DNA from 3 places in the Enterococcus dongliensis genome. Region 3 is predicted to be linked to each of the others. Evidence: riboswitches for the same ligand, from Rfam matches in the RefSeq annotation. Region 3 holds a riboswitch; each other region holds the start of a gene.
What was found. A riboswitch is a leader RNA that binds a small molecule or an ion and turns the genes downstream of it on or off. The one in region 3 is predicted to bind thiamine pyrophosphate.
Positions count from the first base shown of each region.

Region 1: another riboswitch for thiamine pyrophosphate. It lies ahead of thiW (energy coupling factor transporter S component ThiW); the one in region 3 lies ahead of tenA (thiaminase II).
Region 2: another riboswitch for thiamine pyrophosphate. It lies ahead of thiT (energy-coupled thiamine transporter ThiT); the one in region 3 lies ahead of tenA (thiaminase II).

Region 1 is NZ_JARPZC010000005.1:46,463-51,660, reverse strand. It holds gene P7D84_RS05530 (MFS transporter) at 1-226, opposite strand, end outside; gene P7D84_RS05525 (winged helix-turn-helix transcriptional regulator) at 373-726, shown strand; gene thiD (bifunctional hydroxymethylpyrimidine kinase/phosphomethylpyrimidine kinase) at 743-1,567, opposite strand; gene thiE (thiamine phosphate synthase) at 1,564-2,205, opposite strand; gene thiM (hydroxyethylthiazole kinase) at 2,193-3,002, opposite strand; gene thiW (energy coupling factor transporter S component ThiW) at 2,999-3,478, opposite strand; TPP riboswitch at 3,607-3,696, opposite strand; gene gloA2 (SMU1112c/YaeR family gloxylase I-like metalloprotein) at 3,773-4,162, shown strand; gene P7D84_RS05495 (nucleotide pyrophosphohydrolase) at 4,207-4,497, opposite strand; gene P7D84_RS05490 (macro domain-containing protein) at 4,595-5,086, opposite strand; gene P7D84_RS05485 (NADP-dependent oxidoreductase) at 5,125-5,198, opposite strand, start outside.
Region 2 is NZ_JARPZC010000005.1:122,682-127,879, forward strand. It holds gene ruvA (Holliday junction branch migration protein RuvA) at 1-201, shown strand, start outside; gene ruvB (Holliday junction branch migration DNA helicase RuvB) at 215-1,216, shown strand; gene P7D84_RS05870 (TetR/AcrR family transcriptional regulator) at 1,232-1,807, shown strand; gene P7D84_RS05875 (2-hydroxyacid dehydrogenase family protein) at 1,820-2,782, opposite strand; gene P7D84_RS05880 (low molecular weight protein-tyrosine-phosphatase) at 2,836-3,297, shown strand; gene P7D84_RS05885 (hypothetical protein) at 3,362-3,724, shown strand; TPP riboswitch at 3,793-3,891, shown strand; gene thiT (energy-coupled thiamine transporter ThiT) at 3,941-4,525, shown strand; gene P7D84_RS05895 (hypothetical protein) at 4,575-5,198, opposite strand, start outside.
Region 3 is NZ_JARPZC010000008.1:94,717-99,914, reverse strand. It holds gene P7D84_RS07695 (sensor histidine kinase) at 1-233, shown strand, start outside; gene P7D84_RS07690 (sialate O-acetylesterase) at 353-1,195, shown strand; TPP riboswitch at 1,265-1,356, shown strand; gene tenA (thiaminase II) at 1,500-2,153, shown strand; gene hemW (radical SAM family heme chaperone HemW) at 2,308-3,450, shown strand; gene hrcA (heat-inducible transcriptional repressor HrcA) at 3,578-4,618, shown strand; gene grpE (nucleotide exchange factor GrpE) at 4,651-5,198, shown strand, end outside.

The DNA of each region.
Region 1 (5,198 bases), on a different contig from region 3:
AATTGCGCCGATTCCATTTTCCCGTCAAAATAGTCAACAGTGGCGCACCAATCGTTACTCCTAAGGCATACAACGATACGGTCAACCCCGCTTGAGCAAGTGTGACATTGAAACTTTTAACAATCATTGGTAACAAACCTACGCTGATGAATTCTGTTGATCCGATTGCAAAGGCATTGATCGCAAGTGCTAATAAAGTAAAATTGGGTGAAAGTTTCTTTTCCATTTTTTTCCTCCAGAAAAATTATTTGTAAGCTACGAGAAGATACTATATACTGTTGATGATCTTTTGATAAGTACCCACTTTTTTGTACTATAGGTACTTTTTAGTAACTTTTTGATGGTATCAATGTTTTGAAGGAGGAATTTTTTTTGGAAAATCGAGCATATATGATTGGAGTCGAAGCAACAATGGATGTTATCGGTGGAAAATGGAAACCAATCATTCTTTGTAATCTTCGCCATGGACCGATGCGTCCAAGCGATTTGAAGCGTGGTATCACTGGTATCAGCCAAAAAATGCTGACTCAGCAACTCCGTGAATTAGAAGATGACAAAATTATCGACCGGAAAGTGTATCAACAAGTCCCACCTAAAGTCGAATACTCATTAAGCGACTACGGTCAAAGTCTTTCAGATATTTTAGATAGTTTATGCAGTTGGGGCGAACAGCACGTCGCTCATCTACAAGAACAAGGACAAGACATTTACTTAAAAGCAAACTAAAAAACTGTGACGACTGTCACAGTTTTTTTAGTGAGATATCCTCTTGGATTGTTGCCCAATGATTTGTCGGACCATGACCATGACCAACAAAAATCGGCTGGCTGATTACTGCTTGAATAAATTTTTTCCCGACCACAATCGCAGTCTTCAAATCAGTCCCTTTGGCCAACTCAGCAGCAATGCACGCCGAAAATGTATCACCAGTCCCATGGGTATTGATTGTTTTAATGCGTGGTGCCTCTAACCAAAAACTTTCTCCGGAAGCCAGCAAAACAAAATCAGCTGCTTCTTTATTTTGGCTATGTCCACCTTTAACAACTACATTTTGAGTCCCCAGTGCTTGAATTTTTTTAGCTGCTTGGATCATCTCCTGATCTGTGGCAATCCGCTGATCAATGATCACTTCTGCTTCTGGTAAATTGGGGGTCACAAGCGTTGCTAAAGGCAATAATTTTTCATTAATCGTTTTTACTGCATCACTTTGCAATAAGTGATGCCCGCCTTTGGCTACCATTACTGGATCAACGACCAGTGGACCGAAATCTACTTGTTTCAATTTCTCTACGACTGTCTCTACTCGCTCTACATCCGCCAACATTCCTGTTTTAGCTGCTCCAATCACAAAATCAGCAGCTAAAGAGTCGAACTGCGCCTCAATAAACGTGCTGGGAATCGTCATGCTTTCTTGTACGCCGTAGGTATTTTGTGCGGTCAATGCCACAATGATGCTCATCCCAAAAGCCTTACGCGCTTGAAATGTCTTTAAATCCGCTTGAATGCCTGCACCACCGCCAGAATCAGAACCGGCAATCGTCACGACTTGTGGTGTTGAATTGATCATTGTGCTTCCTCCAATACTTCATTAATTGTTTGTTTTAAACGGCGAACTTTCTCACCGACATTTTGAGCTTTCATGATCTCGCTCACGATCGAAACGCCGGCTATCCCGCTTCCTGCAAGTTCAAGTAAATTACTTTCAGTAATTCCGCCGATTGCGACACTTGGAATCGTCACCGCAGCATTGATTGCCTTTAACATATCAAGTGAGGTGAGCGAGGTATCTTTCGTTTTAGTAGGAAAAATTGCACCAATCCCTAAATAATCCGCTCCGGCTTTCTCCGCTTCTACCCCTCTTGTCACTGTTTTAGCAGACACACCTAAGATTTTTTCGGGGCCAATCAACGTACGAACGACATTTACCGGCATTTCATCATCACCAATATGAACACCTGCAGCATCAACAGCTAAGCAAATATCCACGCGATCATTGATGATCAACGGAACATGATAATAATCTGTTATTTTTTTCACCTGTAAGGCCAAGTCATAAAATTTTCCTGTCATTAATTCTTTTTCCCGTAATTGAACGAGTGTCACACCATTTTTACAGGCTTCTTCAATCACCGCTAAAAATTTTTCATCACTAAAATCATAACGTCCTGTTACAAGATACAGAGACAAATCCATTATTTTTCCCATCCTCTCACCTCAGTCCACCAATTTTTTTCCATCAATAACGATAATTGGTCTAAGGTCGCTTGTCGAAAAGCAGCTAACCCTGCTGTTTTTTCTGCCTGCTCTCCACAACGATTAAAATAACTGACCGCAGCAATAACCGCGACAATTGGTTCGATTCCACCACCAAGTAAGGCTGCAATCAAAGCACCGACGATATCCCCAGTACCAGTGAATCGATCCAAAGAGGCTACGCCATTAGTCAAACGCCACTGATGGCCATTTTTGACAATTAAATCTTGACTACCAGTCGCTAAAAAGATTGTTTTCGGATATCGTTTAGTCAATGCTTGCATCGCTTCAGACAATTCATCAAGTGCTGCTGGATTTTGATCTAATGCACTGCTGTCTACGCCACGAGCTTGGCTTGATAATCCACAAAAATGACGCAGTTCAGAACTATTCCCTTTAATCACCGTCGGCTGTTCTGCTGCCAACTGTTGGCCAACTTGATTACGTGTCTGGCTCACTCCGTAACCAACTAGATCGACAACTGTAGGTTTTTTTGATTTATTAGCCAATTTTGCAGCAGCTACTAAACTTTCTTCACGTTCTTCTGATAAATGTCCAATATTCAATAACAAACTATCCGTCTGTTGAAATAATTCATCGAACTCTCTTCGATCAGAAGCCATAATTGGTTTTGCACCAATATACAATAAAGCATTCGCAACTGTTTCACACGTGACTTCATTGGTTATACAGTGGACTAACGGTGCCTCTAACAAGGGAAATACTTTTGAAATATCTGTCTTTATCATCCCAACATCCTTTCATTAAAAAATAAGCGCTGCCAACGTTTGAAGATTGCTGTTTCTTGCAGTTTTATCAAGACAATCCACGCGATTACCGAACCAATCAGTGTTGCACCAATAAATCTTGGTGTATAAATCAGCCAGTACAGCTCACTTCGACTACCGGTAAACCAGACCATCACTGGATAGGATAACAATGAGCCAATGAACCCAGTACCAATGATTTCACCGATCATTGAACAAATTAGGCGTTTTCCTATACGGTAAAATACACCGGCGAAAAATGCACCAAATACTGCACCAGTCAGAGCTAGCGGCGGAATACCCAACATCGTCATTCGTACTAATCCGCAGACAAATGCCATCAAAGTGCCGTAAACTGGACCTAATAATACACCGGCAATAATGTTCATCACACTAGACATCGGCGCCATGCCTTCAATTCGCATCACTGGTGACAAAATAACATCTAATGCAATCATTAAAGCTAGCAAAGTTAATTTATGAATCTTGTTTTTTTCCACATCAAACACCCCTTTTTTATAAGAAAACAAAAGTGGGGTCTAAAAAAACAGAAAAACCCAACCAAAATAAAATGGTCGGGTACAATCAGTCATTAGCTACATTTCCCTGCGACAGTCTTAACTGTATCAGGTTCCATGGGTATAATCTCAGCCAAACAGCACCCCAAATGTTTCTCTTCAATTAGTTTGAGTATAACATACTTTTTTTTACTCAACTAGCTTATAATAAGAAAAAAAGGAACGGAGGATTTTATGCAACCACCAGATTTTTCTGTCATCCATCACATCGCTATTATTGTTTCAGATTATCAACAGGCACGGCATTTTTATGTCGACATTCTAGGCTTGCCGATCATCCGTGAGAATTATCGAGCAGAACGACAAGATTATAAGTTAGATCTACAGTTAGCCGGCGCTGAATTAGAAATTTTTGCGGTACAAAATCCTCCGCAACGTCCCAGTTTTCCTGAAGCCGCTGGATTGCGTCATCTTGCATTTAAAACAGCAGACATTGAAGCAACAGTTGCTTACTTAACAGAACATGGGGTCGAATGTGAGCCTTTGCGGACAGATGATTTCACTGGTGAGAAAATGACTTTCTTTTTTGATCCAGATGGATTGCCATTAGAGCTGCATGAATAAGCAAAAAAATCGAGCTGGCTCAGTAATTGAGCTAGCTCGATCTATTATTTTTCCACTGGATACTTGATCGCATTTTTCTTTAATTTCTCACTGATAATCTCGTCAATGTCAAAATCTAAATTATCTGCCATCATGTAAGAATAGATCAATACATCCGCCAATTCTTCTTTTAAACGTTCCGTTTGAGTTCGTGCTTCTGCTGAATCTTTCCCCTGAAAAAGTTCCAATAATTCTGCCGCTTCCAAACAGATTGACAACGCCAAATCTTTTTCATTGTGGAATTGCCGCCAGTTCCGTTCATCACGAAACTGATTGATTTTCTCCATACTGTCCATAGTTCCCCTTCTTTCATCCATAGTCTACCATAAAATTGAGGACCTCATTTTCAATCACGCGTCGATCGAATTAGTTGAAAAAATCATCCGTTAAATCTTATTTCAACTTCTCAAAAATTGACAGCCACTCAGGTTCAAAAACGATAACTGTTGTTTTAAACTGTTGATTTTCTGGTCTGGTTGCTACTTCATAAAGAATCTGTGCAGCAGCTGCTTTAGGATACCCATAAATACCCGAACTCAATACAGGCAATGCAAGCGAATGAAGCTTATACTCATGAGCCAAACGAAAAACGGCTTCATATGCGGCAGTCAATAAAACTTTTTCCTGATGCGCACCATCGATGTAGCGTGGACCTACTGCATGAATGACGTACGTTGCCGGCAAATCAAATGCTGGAGTGAGCACCGCACTACCTACCGTTGTCCCGCCAATTTTTGCCATCGCCTCTTTTAACTCAGGACCAGCTGCCCGATTAAGTGCGCCATCGACTCCGCCACCAGGAATCAAATCCGCATTTGCAGCATTGACAATTGCATCCACTTGAAACGCTAACTGTGAGATATCGCCAAGTTTTATTTCAATCATTCTTTTTTCGCTCCTTTTCTTCGTTGCGGCTTATCGATTTATTCATCTGATATTTTGATGATGATTTTTCCTCTTGCTCGACCTGAATCAGAATAATCAAACGCTTTTTGAA
Region 2 (5,198 bases), on a different contig from region 3:
GCGGAATTAGTCGATGATCCCATGTCTTTATTTTATGAAGGCAATGATGACACCGCTCTGGCTGAAGCATTGGAAGCTTTACAAGCATTAGGTTACAGCCCAAAAGAGATCAAGAAAGTCGAGAAAGTTTTGGAAAAAGAAACATTGCCAAATACCGACGATTACTTGCGAGCGGCCTTAAAATTAATGATGAAGAAATAGGAGGACAGCATAGATGGAGGAAGAACACTTATTATCACCTGATGCAGATGAAAGTGATAAAAGTTTAGAAAAATCGCTGCGTCCTCGGTATCTTGCTCAATATATCGGACAAGATAAAGTAAAACAAGAGTTGTCAATCTATATTGAAGCAGCAAAAAATCGTCAAGAAGCATTAGATCATGTCTTACTTTATGGCCCACCAGGACTTGGTAAGACAACGATGGCCATGGTGATTGCTAACGAAATGGATGTACAAATCCGTTCAACAAGTGGCCCAGCGATCGAACGTCCCGGGGATCTCGTAGCGATTTTGAACGAATTAGAACCTGGGGATGTCTTGTTCATTGATGAGATTCATCGTTTGCCGCGAGTTGCCGAAGAAACGTTGTATTCTGCGATGGAAGATTATTACGTAGACATTATGGTAGGGCAAGGCCCAACGGCACACCCTGTGCATTTTCCGTTACCGCCATTTACATTAGTCGGAGCGACAACGCGAGCAGGAATGCTCTCGGCTCCTTTACGTGATCGTTTTGGGATTATTTCTCATATGGAATATTATGAAGAAGAGGATTTACGAGAAATTGTATTGCGCTCGGCGGATATTTTTCAAACTGAGATTGTAGAAGAAGGTGCAATCGAGATCGCTCGTCGTTCACGGGGAACACCGCGAATCGCGAATCGCTTGCTGAAACGGATTCGCGACTTTGCCCAAGTTCAATCTGATGGGATGATCGACCAAAGAATTGCCGATCAAGCTTTGGGTTTATTGCAAGTTGATGGAGCTGGCCTAGACTACGTCGATCAAAAATTATTAAAAACAATGATCGAACTTTATCATGGCGGTCCGATCGGGTTAAGTACGCTAGCAGTAAATATCGGTGAAGAGCGAGAGACAGTAGAAGATATGTATGAGCCGTATTTGATTCAAAAAGGATTCATCAAACGCACACCGCGAGGACGCGTAGCAACACCATTAGCATACGAACATTTGAACTACCCTTATCAAACATAGATTGAAGGTGAAAAAATGGCGGAAGGAAAAGCGACCAAAGAAACATTTGTCCAAGCGTTAGTCGCATTATGCCAAGAAAAAACGTATGACAAGATTACAGTGCAAGACATCAGTCAGCTGGCCAGCTTGAACCGCCAAACATTTTATTATCACTTTAAAGGCAAAGATGATCTGCTTCACTATGCGTATTATCAGCGGGGGCTGCAATATCTAGTCTCTGATGAATTATCCTTGGGAAATTGGGAAGAATCCGTGCTGAAGATGTTAAAAGAGATGCAGATTTGTCATCAATTTTATTTAAATACCGTAAGGGCGACCCCCAAGGTACTAACCAAAGAATTCAATGAACTAGCTAAACGTTTATTTGTCCGCTTATTTGATGAAGTTGACCAAGAAGGTGAACTTTCGTTAACAGACAAAGAATTTTATGCTCGTTTTTTGGCCCATGGTTGCGGCGGTATTTTGATTGATTGGCTTTTGGCAGGCGCTGATCAGCCCCCAATCACGATTGCGGCCCAATTGTTTCGTTTTGCTAAAGATATTGAATTTTTTGCTTATCGTTTATATGAAAAAGACTGGCGTGAGCGCTAGGCTCATACCAGTCTACGGATTAATAATATGATGGATCGGCTGTTTTTCAAATAAAGCGATCGTATTTTTGGCAACAATCTCGGCCATATCGTTTCGTGCTTCTACACTAGCGTTGCCGATATGGGGCGTCAAGATCACATTACTTTGTTCTTTTAGGCCAGCAGTAACGGCTGGTTCAAATTCATAGACATCCAAAGCAGCACCAGCAATTTGTTGGGTAGTTAGTGCTTGAAGCAAGGCTTGTTCATCGACTAGCGGTCCACGAGCAGCGTTAATTAAAAGAGCACTATTTTTCATTTGTTCAAAAGTTTTGCTAGTCAATAAATGATGTGTCTCATTAGTCAGCGGCGCATGCAAAGTCAAGACATCTGCTTGTTGGATGAGCACGGCTTGTGAACAGTAAGTCGCCTGTAACTGTTTCTCCAATGCAAAAGGCAGACGATGGCGCTGGTAGTAAAGAATCTTCATGCCAAAAGCCGTCATCATTTTGGCTAAAGCTTGTCCAATCTGTCCCATTCCAATGATACCCAAGGTCTTATATTTTAATTCATGTCCTAAGAAAAAAAGTGGGGCCCAGCCATCGAAACCTTGTTCGTGCATGAGTCGATCTCCTTCGACAATCCGACGGGACAAAGCGATGATTAACCCAGCAGTTAATTCAGCGGTTGCATAGGTGGAGACGACAGGTGTATTTGTTACATAGATATTTTTTTCTTTAGCGTACGCACTATCGATGTTGTTGAACCCTGCACCAAAATTTGCAATCAACTTCAGTTTAGGCGCAGCATCGATGACTTCACGATCGACTATCGTGGAAAGTGGACAGATTAAAACTTCGCAGCTAGCGACATGTTCGATCAGTTCTTTTTTCGTAATTAAGCGATCGCCTTCATATACTGTATAGTCCAAGGCTGCCTCTTTTAATAATTTGGTACCAAGTTCAGGTAATTTAGCAGAAAGATAAATTTGACTCATTGACAATCCCTCGTTTCATTTCACTAATTTGACTATAGCACAGGAGGAATGACATGAAAAAGATTCTATTTGTTTGTATGGGAAATATCTGCCGATCACCAATGGCGGAGGCTATTTTTCGTGATGCATTAAAACAAGCACAGATTTCCGATAACTATCAAGTTGATTCAGCAGCTACGAGTCGTTGGGAAGTCGGAAATCCCCCTCACCATGGTACGCAAGAGATTTTATCGCGCTACCAGATTTCTACAAAAGGGATGCATGCGCGTCAAGTGACTGCTGAAGATTTTTATTCTGCGGATTACATTATTGGGATGGACCAAGAAAATGTCCGTGAATTACAAGCAATCGCTCCTGAAGGGACGAAAAATAAAATCTATTTATATTTGGATCGTGTACCTGGATATACAGGTAAAAGTATTCCAGATCCTTGGTACACAGGTGATTTTGCTGAAACCTTCTACTTGATTCAAAAAGGGTTAAACGAATGGTTAACTTTTTTTGAAAACGACTAGATTCCTTGTTTTTTCTTAGAAATTTAAGTAAAATCAAACTACGCTCTTGATAGGAGGAAGCTGAATGATTAAAAATGAAAAGCCTAAAAAGAATTTAATTAAGCTGTTTTCAAATTCGTCGTATCGTTTCATTTCGGATTTTTTGAATGATTCTGCTGAAAAACGAGCTCAAGAGCAAGCCAACGAGAATATTTTTCTTAAACTAAAGATGGCAGCTCTCCAAAATAGTTTAGTAGTCATTCAAGTTCAAGATGAACAAGACGAAGAGAAGTTTCAAACAATCTCCGGTTGGCTACCTAAAGTGGTGAACAATGATTCCATCGTGATTCGAACTCAAGAAAATCAATTAGTGATGTTACCGATTGAGCGAATCAAAAAGGTGACGACGTTATCCCCAAATGGTGTTCAAGAAAGTATCTCACGGTAAAAGTATTTTCTACCTTTACGGATAACCAGACATCTGTTATACTCGGAATGTATTAAAAATAGAATAATACTGTCGCAAAGGGGAGCCTTCGGGCTGAGATTGAGATGACTCTAAACCCTAGTACCTGTTTCGGTTATTCGAGCGTAGGAATTGTGATGAAGTAATGATAATTACTTCTCCTTTGTGGACTGTATGTTCAAAAGGAGGAGTTTTTTTATGTATAAAACAAGAATTTTAGTCGAGGGGACTGTCGTGGCAGCTTTGTCGCTAGTATTGTCGTTTATTCCGACTACTATCGGCAGCAGCTTTACGATCTCATTGGGAATGATTCCAATGACACTTTTTGCTTTGCGACGGGGATTGAAACCTGCATTGATGGCAGCTTTTATTTGGGGGATCTTGCATTTTCCAGCAAGCCAAGTTGTTTATCTCAGTGTCGTTCAAGTATTGATCGAGTACCCGATTGCTTTTACATTTGCTGGTTTTGCGGGATTGTATGCCAAAAAAGTTCAACAAGCATTAGTTGAACAAGATGTTCGAAAGGCGCGAAAAACGATTATTTTAGGTTCCTTTGTTGGAACGAGTACGCGATTTTTCTGGCATTTTATTGCAGGAGTTGTTTTTTGGGGAAGTTATGCATTGTGGGGCATGAATCCTTGGCTGTTCTCATTGGTCATGAATGGTGTCAGTGGGTTAGCAACCGCGATTGTGACAGCGATCGTCGCAGTATTGGTCGCAGAAAAAGCACCGCAATTATATCTGCCTAAAGATGGTCTGTTGGTTCAAAGAAAAAGTCAATAATAAACAGAAAAAGCATTTGTCTTAAAAAGACAAATGCTTTTTTTAGAACTTATCGAAATGAAAAAACGGGATCATCGTTTTCAACCTCCAATGACCATTGTTGGTTCGCCGTATCATAGGAGATTTCTGCAATCTGTTGTTCTTTCGTGTAATTATTAGGATTGCGTCGCCAACCTTTTTCATCAGAAAGAAAGATTGGAATACGGTATAATTTATTCTTTAATTCCGACTGGTTAAGACAAAAAATGGCACCTTCTTGTAACAGCGGGTATAATTCCTTTAATAATTCACCATCTAATGGCGCAACAGATGATCCTTTGCGGAAAAACGATCGCCGATCATTTACTTTTTCTAAGGCGATTCGGGTCAATTTACTAGCCAGTATTCGATAAAATTCATCTAAATAGCGATAATAAACACGCATCGTTTCATTGCCTAAATTGAAATAGACGAAATTGTTTTGTAATTTGTAAAAAAAGGGTGAATGCAAATGTGTTCGCATGTGCCCAAAATATAATAGTTCGGAGATTTCTAATGGTGTCAGTTCTTTCAACATCGCTAAATCATTAAAATCAATCCATTTGGTTCCTTTTGAATTAGTAAAAGTTTTGTTGTTAAAAAACTGTTGGACTTGTTCAGGACTGTTGACAATTTTCAAACCAGTATGAGGCTC
Region 3 (5,198 bases):
CAGATGCCGTCACTTTGCAAGTTATTAATCACGTGAAACCAGGTACTCAAGTACATATTGAAAAAGTTTTCCAACGATTTTACACTGAAAATACTAGTCGAAGCAATACCGAAGCTAGCGGATTAGGCCTATATTTGTCTAAGAAATTAGTAGAAGGAATGGGGGGCATGATGACCGCTCAGCTATCAGATGACAAATTCACACTTTTAATAAAATTAAAAAAAGGAATCTGACAATCATTTTAGGAATCGGAATAGTCATCATTGAGATTTTCTTACTCTATTTTATTTATAGAGTCTTGTCATTGTTATTTGATTAAGCTATAGTTTGGTAAAGAATTTGAGGTGAAAAAATGAAATCTATTTTATTGATTGGACAATCGAATATGGCGGGGCGAGGTTACATAAATGATGTTCCGGCTATCTACAATGAAAAGATAGAAATGTTACGCAATGGACGATGGCAGATGATGGCAGAGCCCATCCATTTTGATCGAGAAGTAGCTGGGATTGGTCCAGCAGCGTCATTTGCTGCAGCTTGGATGCAAGAACATCCAAATGAAAAACTTGGTTTGATTCCTTGTGCTGAAGGTGGTAGTTCTATTGATGAATGGGGTGCAGATCAATTGTTGACACGCCATGCATTGGCTGAAACGAAATTTGCCATGGAGTCTAGTGAATTGATTGGTATTTTGTGGCATCAAGGTGAAAATGATAGTCTGAATGGTCGTTATAAAAATTATGCAGAAAAGTTGAAGGCTGTTCTTGAGCATTTTCGTAGGGAACTTGATTTACCTAGGCTTCCTATTATCGTTGGTGAGTTGCCTGATTTTCTTGGGAAAAATGGATTTGGGTTAAGTGCGACAGAGTTTGCTGAAATCAATCATGAAATGGCAAAAGTAGTAACTAATCTAGCTGATTGTTACCTCGTCAGTGCTGAAAAACTTTCTGCAAATCCAGATGGGATCCATATTGATGCAAAATCTCAAAGACGATTTGGGATTCGTTACTATGAAGCGTTTGCGACAAAACGAGATGTACTTCATGCTTTGGGGAACGAAGATGAGCAGCTTAGTTTAATCTATGGACGAGAAACAAGTAAGAACGAAAAAATCTATTTATTGAGTCGAGATTTTGCACTTGGGAAAATTAGTTATCAAAAATTCATAGAAATGTTTACTGCAATCACAAGTTGATAAAATTCATGACTGAAATATTCTTAGTAAGAGCACTCTTATTTACAAAAGGTATGTTATACTTTTTGTAATGAACACTAGGGGTGCTTTTTAAGCTGAGATCATACCCATTGAACCTGAAACAGTTAGAACTGACGCAGGGAATGTGTGATGCTTTTTAATTTGTCCCCGGCTGCTTTTAGTGGTCGGGTTTTCTTGTATCATTTGTTTGACATCGCCCCTTTTAGTTTAGAGAAAAGATAAATATGGAGGACATATTTGAATAGAGCAGTGTAAAAACTACTATTATATAGGAGGAAAAACGATGTTTACTGAATTAGCCAGAAAAAAAGCGGCAAAGTATTGGGAGAAAAGTTTTGAACATCCTTTTGTCCAATCATTGGCAAGAGGTGATTTAGCACCGGAGATTTTCCGTTATTACTTATTGCAAGATCGTTATTATCTTGAGCATTTTAGCAAATTATATGGTTATATCGCAAAACAGACAATCGATAAAGAAGTCCAAGCTCATTTGCAGAAAAATGCAGAAAATTTAAAACAAGGTGAGTTAGCAATTCGAGAAGAGTTTTTCTCGAAATTAGCAATCAGTGAAGCAGAAATCCTGACGCCCCCCATTGCACCAACTGCATATCATTACGTTTCTCATATGTATCGTCAATTGATTGAGGGGACACCCAACACAGCTTTTGCAGGAATGCTGCCATGTGCGTGGCTTTATCAAGAAATCGGGGAGTGCTTGATTACTGTCGGTTCGCCAGACCCAGTATATCAGTGTTGGATCGAAACTTATGCGGGTGAAACAGCTGTCGAAGGGATCAAAAAGGAACGTGTGTTGTTAGATCGTTTATATGAGGAAAGTACAGAAAAAGAACAACAACAGATGATCGAAGCTTTTGTGATTAGTAGCAAGCTAGAATATGCTTTTTGGGAAATGGCAATGACTTTAGAAAAATGGTGAGTTTTTCATGATACATTCTGATTAAAGAGAAATGACGACTATTTTTTGGTATTTTTCTTATAATTCTCTTCATTTGCTTCAACAAATATTTTTAGTAATCTCAAGTGTGATAGAATACCAATTGTTACTAATTAGTAGAAGAAAGAGGAATCAAATGACACAATCAACTTCAGCTTATATTCACATTCCTTTTTGTGAACACATTTGTTACTACTGTGATTTCAATAAAGTTTTTATTGAAGGTCAGCCGGTAGATGAATATATAGAAGCATTATTGAAAGAAGTACGTCTTTCTTTGAGTAAAAACCCAGTAGAGAATATGGAAACTGTCTATGTGGGAGGAGGGACACCTACCTCTCTTAATGCAATGCAATTGGATCGATTGCTGAGCGGCTTGCGCGAGATCCTTCCTTATCATCAGGGAGAATTTACCGTCGAGGCCAATCCTGGTGATTTGTCAGCGGATAAATTGGACGTTTTGAAAAACTATGGTGTAAATCGTTTGTCGATGGGCGTGCAAACCTTTGATGATCGCTTGTTGAAAAAAATTGGACGCAAGCATACAGCTCAAGACGTATACGATACCATCCGTTTGTTAGAAGAAAAGGACTTTAACAACGTAACAATTGATTTGATCTACGCTTTACCAGGTCAGAGCTTAGAAAGTTTTCGTGATACCGTAGCACAAGCATTGGCGTTAGATCTACCTCATTATGCATTGTACTCACTAATTTTGGAAAATCAAACCATGTTTATGAATTGGGTCCGTCGTGGAAAAATGCAACTGCCTGAGCAGGAGATAGAAGCGCAGATGTATGCAGAGACAATCCAAGCGATGGAGCAGGCTGGAAGGAAACAATATGAGATCAGTAATTTTGCTAAACCAGGTTTTGAAAGTCAGCACAATCTTATCTACTGGAACAATCAAAATTATTTTGGTTTTGGTGCAGGAGCCAGCGGCTATCTTGGAAAGAAGCGCTATAAAAATCGTGGGCCGATCCAACATTATTTACGAGCATTGAAAGAGGATCAATTACCTATACTTGAAGAAGAACAATTATCTACAAAAGAACAGATTGAAGAAGAGATGTTCTTAGGCTTAAGAAAAATTTTAGGTGTTGAGAAAGCAGTTTTTCAAGCTCGTTTTGGTCAAAGTTTAACGAGTATCTATGGTGAGGTTATTGAAAAATTAAAACACCAAAAGTTGATAACAGAAACAGATTCTAGTATTTATTTAACCAAGACTGGTTTATTTCGGGGAAATGATGTTTTTGAACAATTTTTAATCAGCAAATAAAATTAGCACTTTCATGAAGAGAGTGCTAATTTTTTGTTTTTAATCCTTGACTTCTATAGAGAATGTGGTATATTAATAATCGAGTTAGCACTTAAAAAGAAAGAGTGCTAACTAAAGGATGAGAAGAATGTTAACTGAAAGACAAAAACTGATTCTCAGCTTGATCATCCAAGACTTTACTCACACAGGGCAACCAGTTGGATCAAAAAGTCTAATGGAAGAAGGCGTAAAAGCAAGTTCCGCGACTATTCGCAATGATATGAAAGCCTTAGAAGAATTAGGTTTGTTAGAAAAGACCCATTCCTCGTCTGGAAGAATTCCTTCAGCTTTAGGCTATCGTTATTATGTGGATCATTTATTAACGCCAACTAAGGTGAGCAGTCAGGAAATAAATCAGATTCGCAGCTCGTTGAAAAAAGATATTCATGAAATTGATGACATTATTCAGCAGTCTGCTAAAATGCTTTCTCAAGTTACAAGCTATACGGCGTTTTCACTCGGTCCTGAAATGAAAGATCGTACACTGACTGGATTTCGGATCGTTCCATTGAATGATCGACAAATTTTGGCGATCATTGTTACTGATAAAGGAAATGTTGAAAGCCAAGTATTCCATATCCCTGAAAATGTTGAGAGCCAAGATTTGGAAAAAATGGTTCGGATTATTAATGATCGCCTAGTAGGGCAACCGTTAGTGAGTGTTTATCAAAAATTAAGAACAGAGATTCCAATGATTTTACATCGCTATTTTCAGACGACTGAAGGAATTGGACATTTATTTGACATCATTTTGAATGATGCCTTTGAGGATAAAGTATTTGTAAGCGGACGAATGAATATTTTGAATTTCAACCCAGACCAAGATCTTAATCATGTCAAGTCGATGTACTCATTGATGCAAAATTCTGACGAGTTGACCCAGTTATTGTTGCCGTCAGATGATGCGATCCATGTTCGGATCGGTACGGAGTTGGGCAATGATTTGTTTGATCATTTAAGTATGATTCAAGCAAACTATGAAATTCGTGGGCACGGTCGAGGGACGATTGCGCTATTAGGTCCAACAGCAATGCCCTATTCGAAGATTTTTGGATTATTGGAAGTCTTTCAATACGAGTTGACAAATGCATTGGATGATTATTATCGTTCATTGGATTTATATCACTAGAAACGATTCCTAAAAAGAAAGGAAGTAGCATAGTGGCAGAAGAAAAAAAACAAGAAGTTGAAGAATTAACAGAAGTTGAGGCTGCAGAAGCACCAACAACTGAACACGACGAAGAAACAGAGGATATTGATATTCCGGAAGTTTCTGAAGTTGAGGAATTGACGAATAAATTCAACGAAATGGAAGACAAATTTTTGCGGGCTCGTGCTGAAATCGCGAATATGTCTAGTCGCAATAAAAATGAACGAGAACAATTGGTTCGCTATCGTTCACAAGATCTTGGGAAAAAATTATTACCAGCGATCGATAATTTAGAAAGAGCCTTAGCAACAGAAGTTACCGATGATCAAGGTGCCAGCCTGAAAAAAGGGGTAGAAATGGTCCTTGAAAGTCTAAACGTTGCTTTAAAAGAAGAAGGTATCACAGAAATCAAAGCTGAAGGGGAGACGTTTGATCCCAACTTGCATCAAGCAGTTCAAACTGTTCCTGCTGAAGCTGATGTGAAAGCTGAAACGATCGTCAACGTATTGCAAAAAGGGTATCAGTTACACGATCGTGTGTTACGCCCAGCAATGGTAAT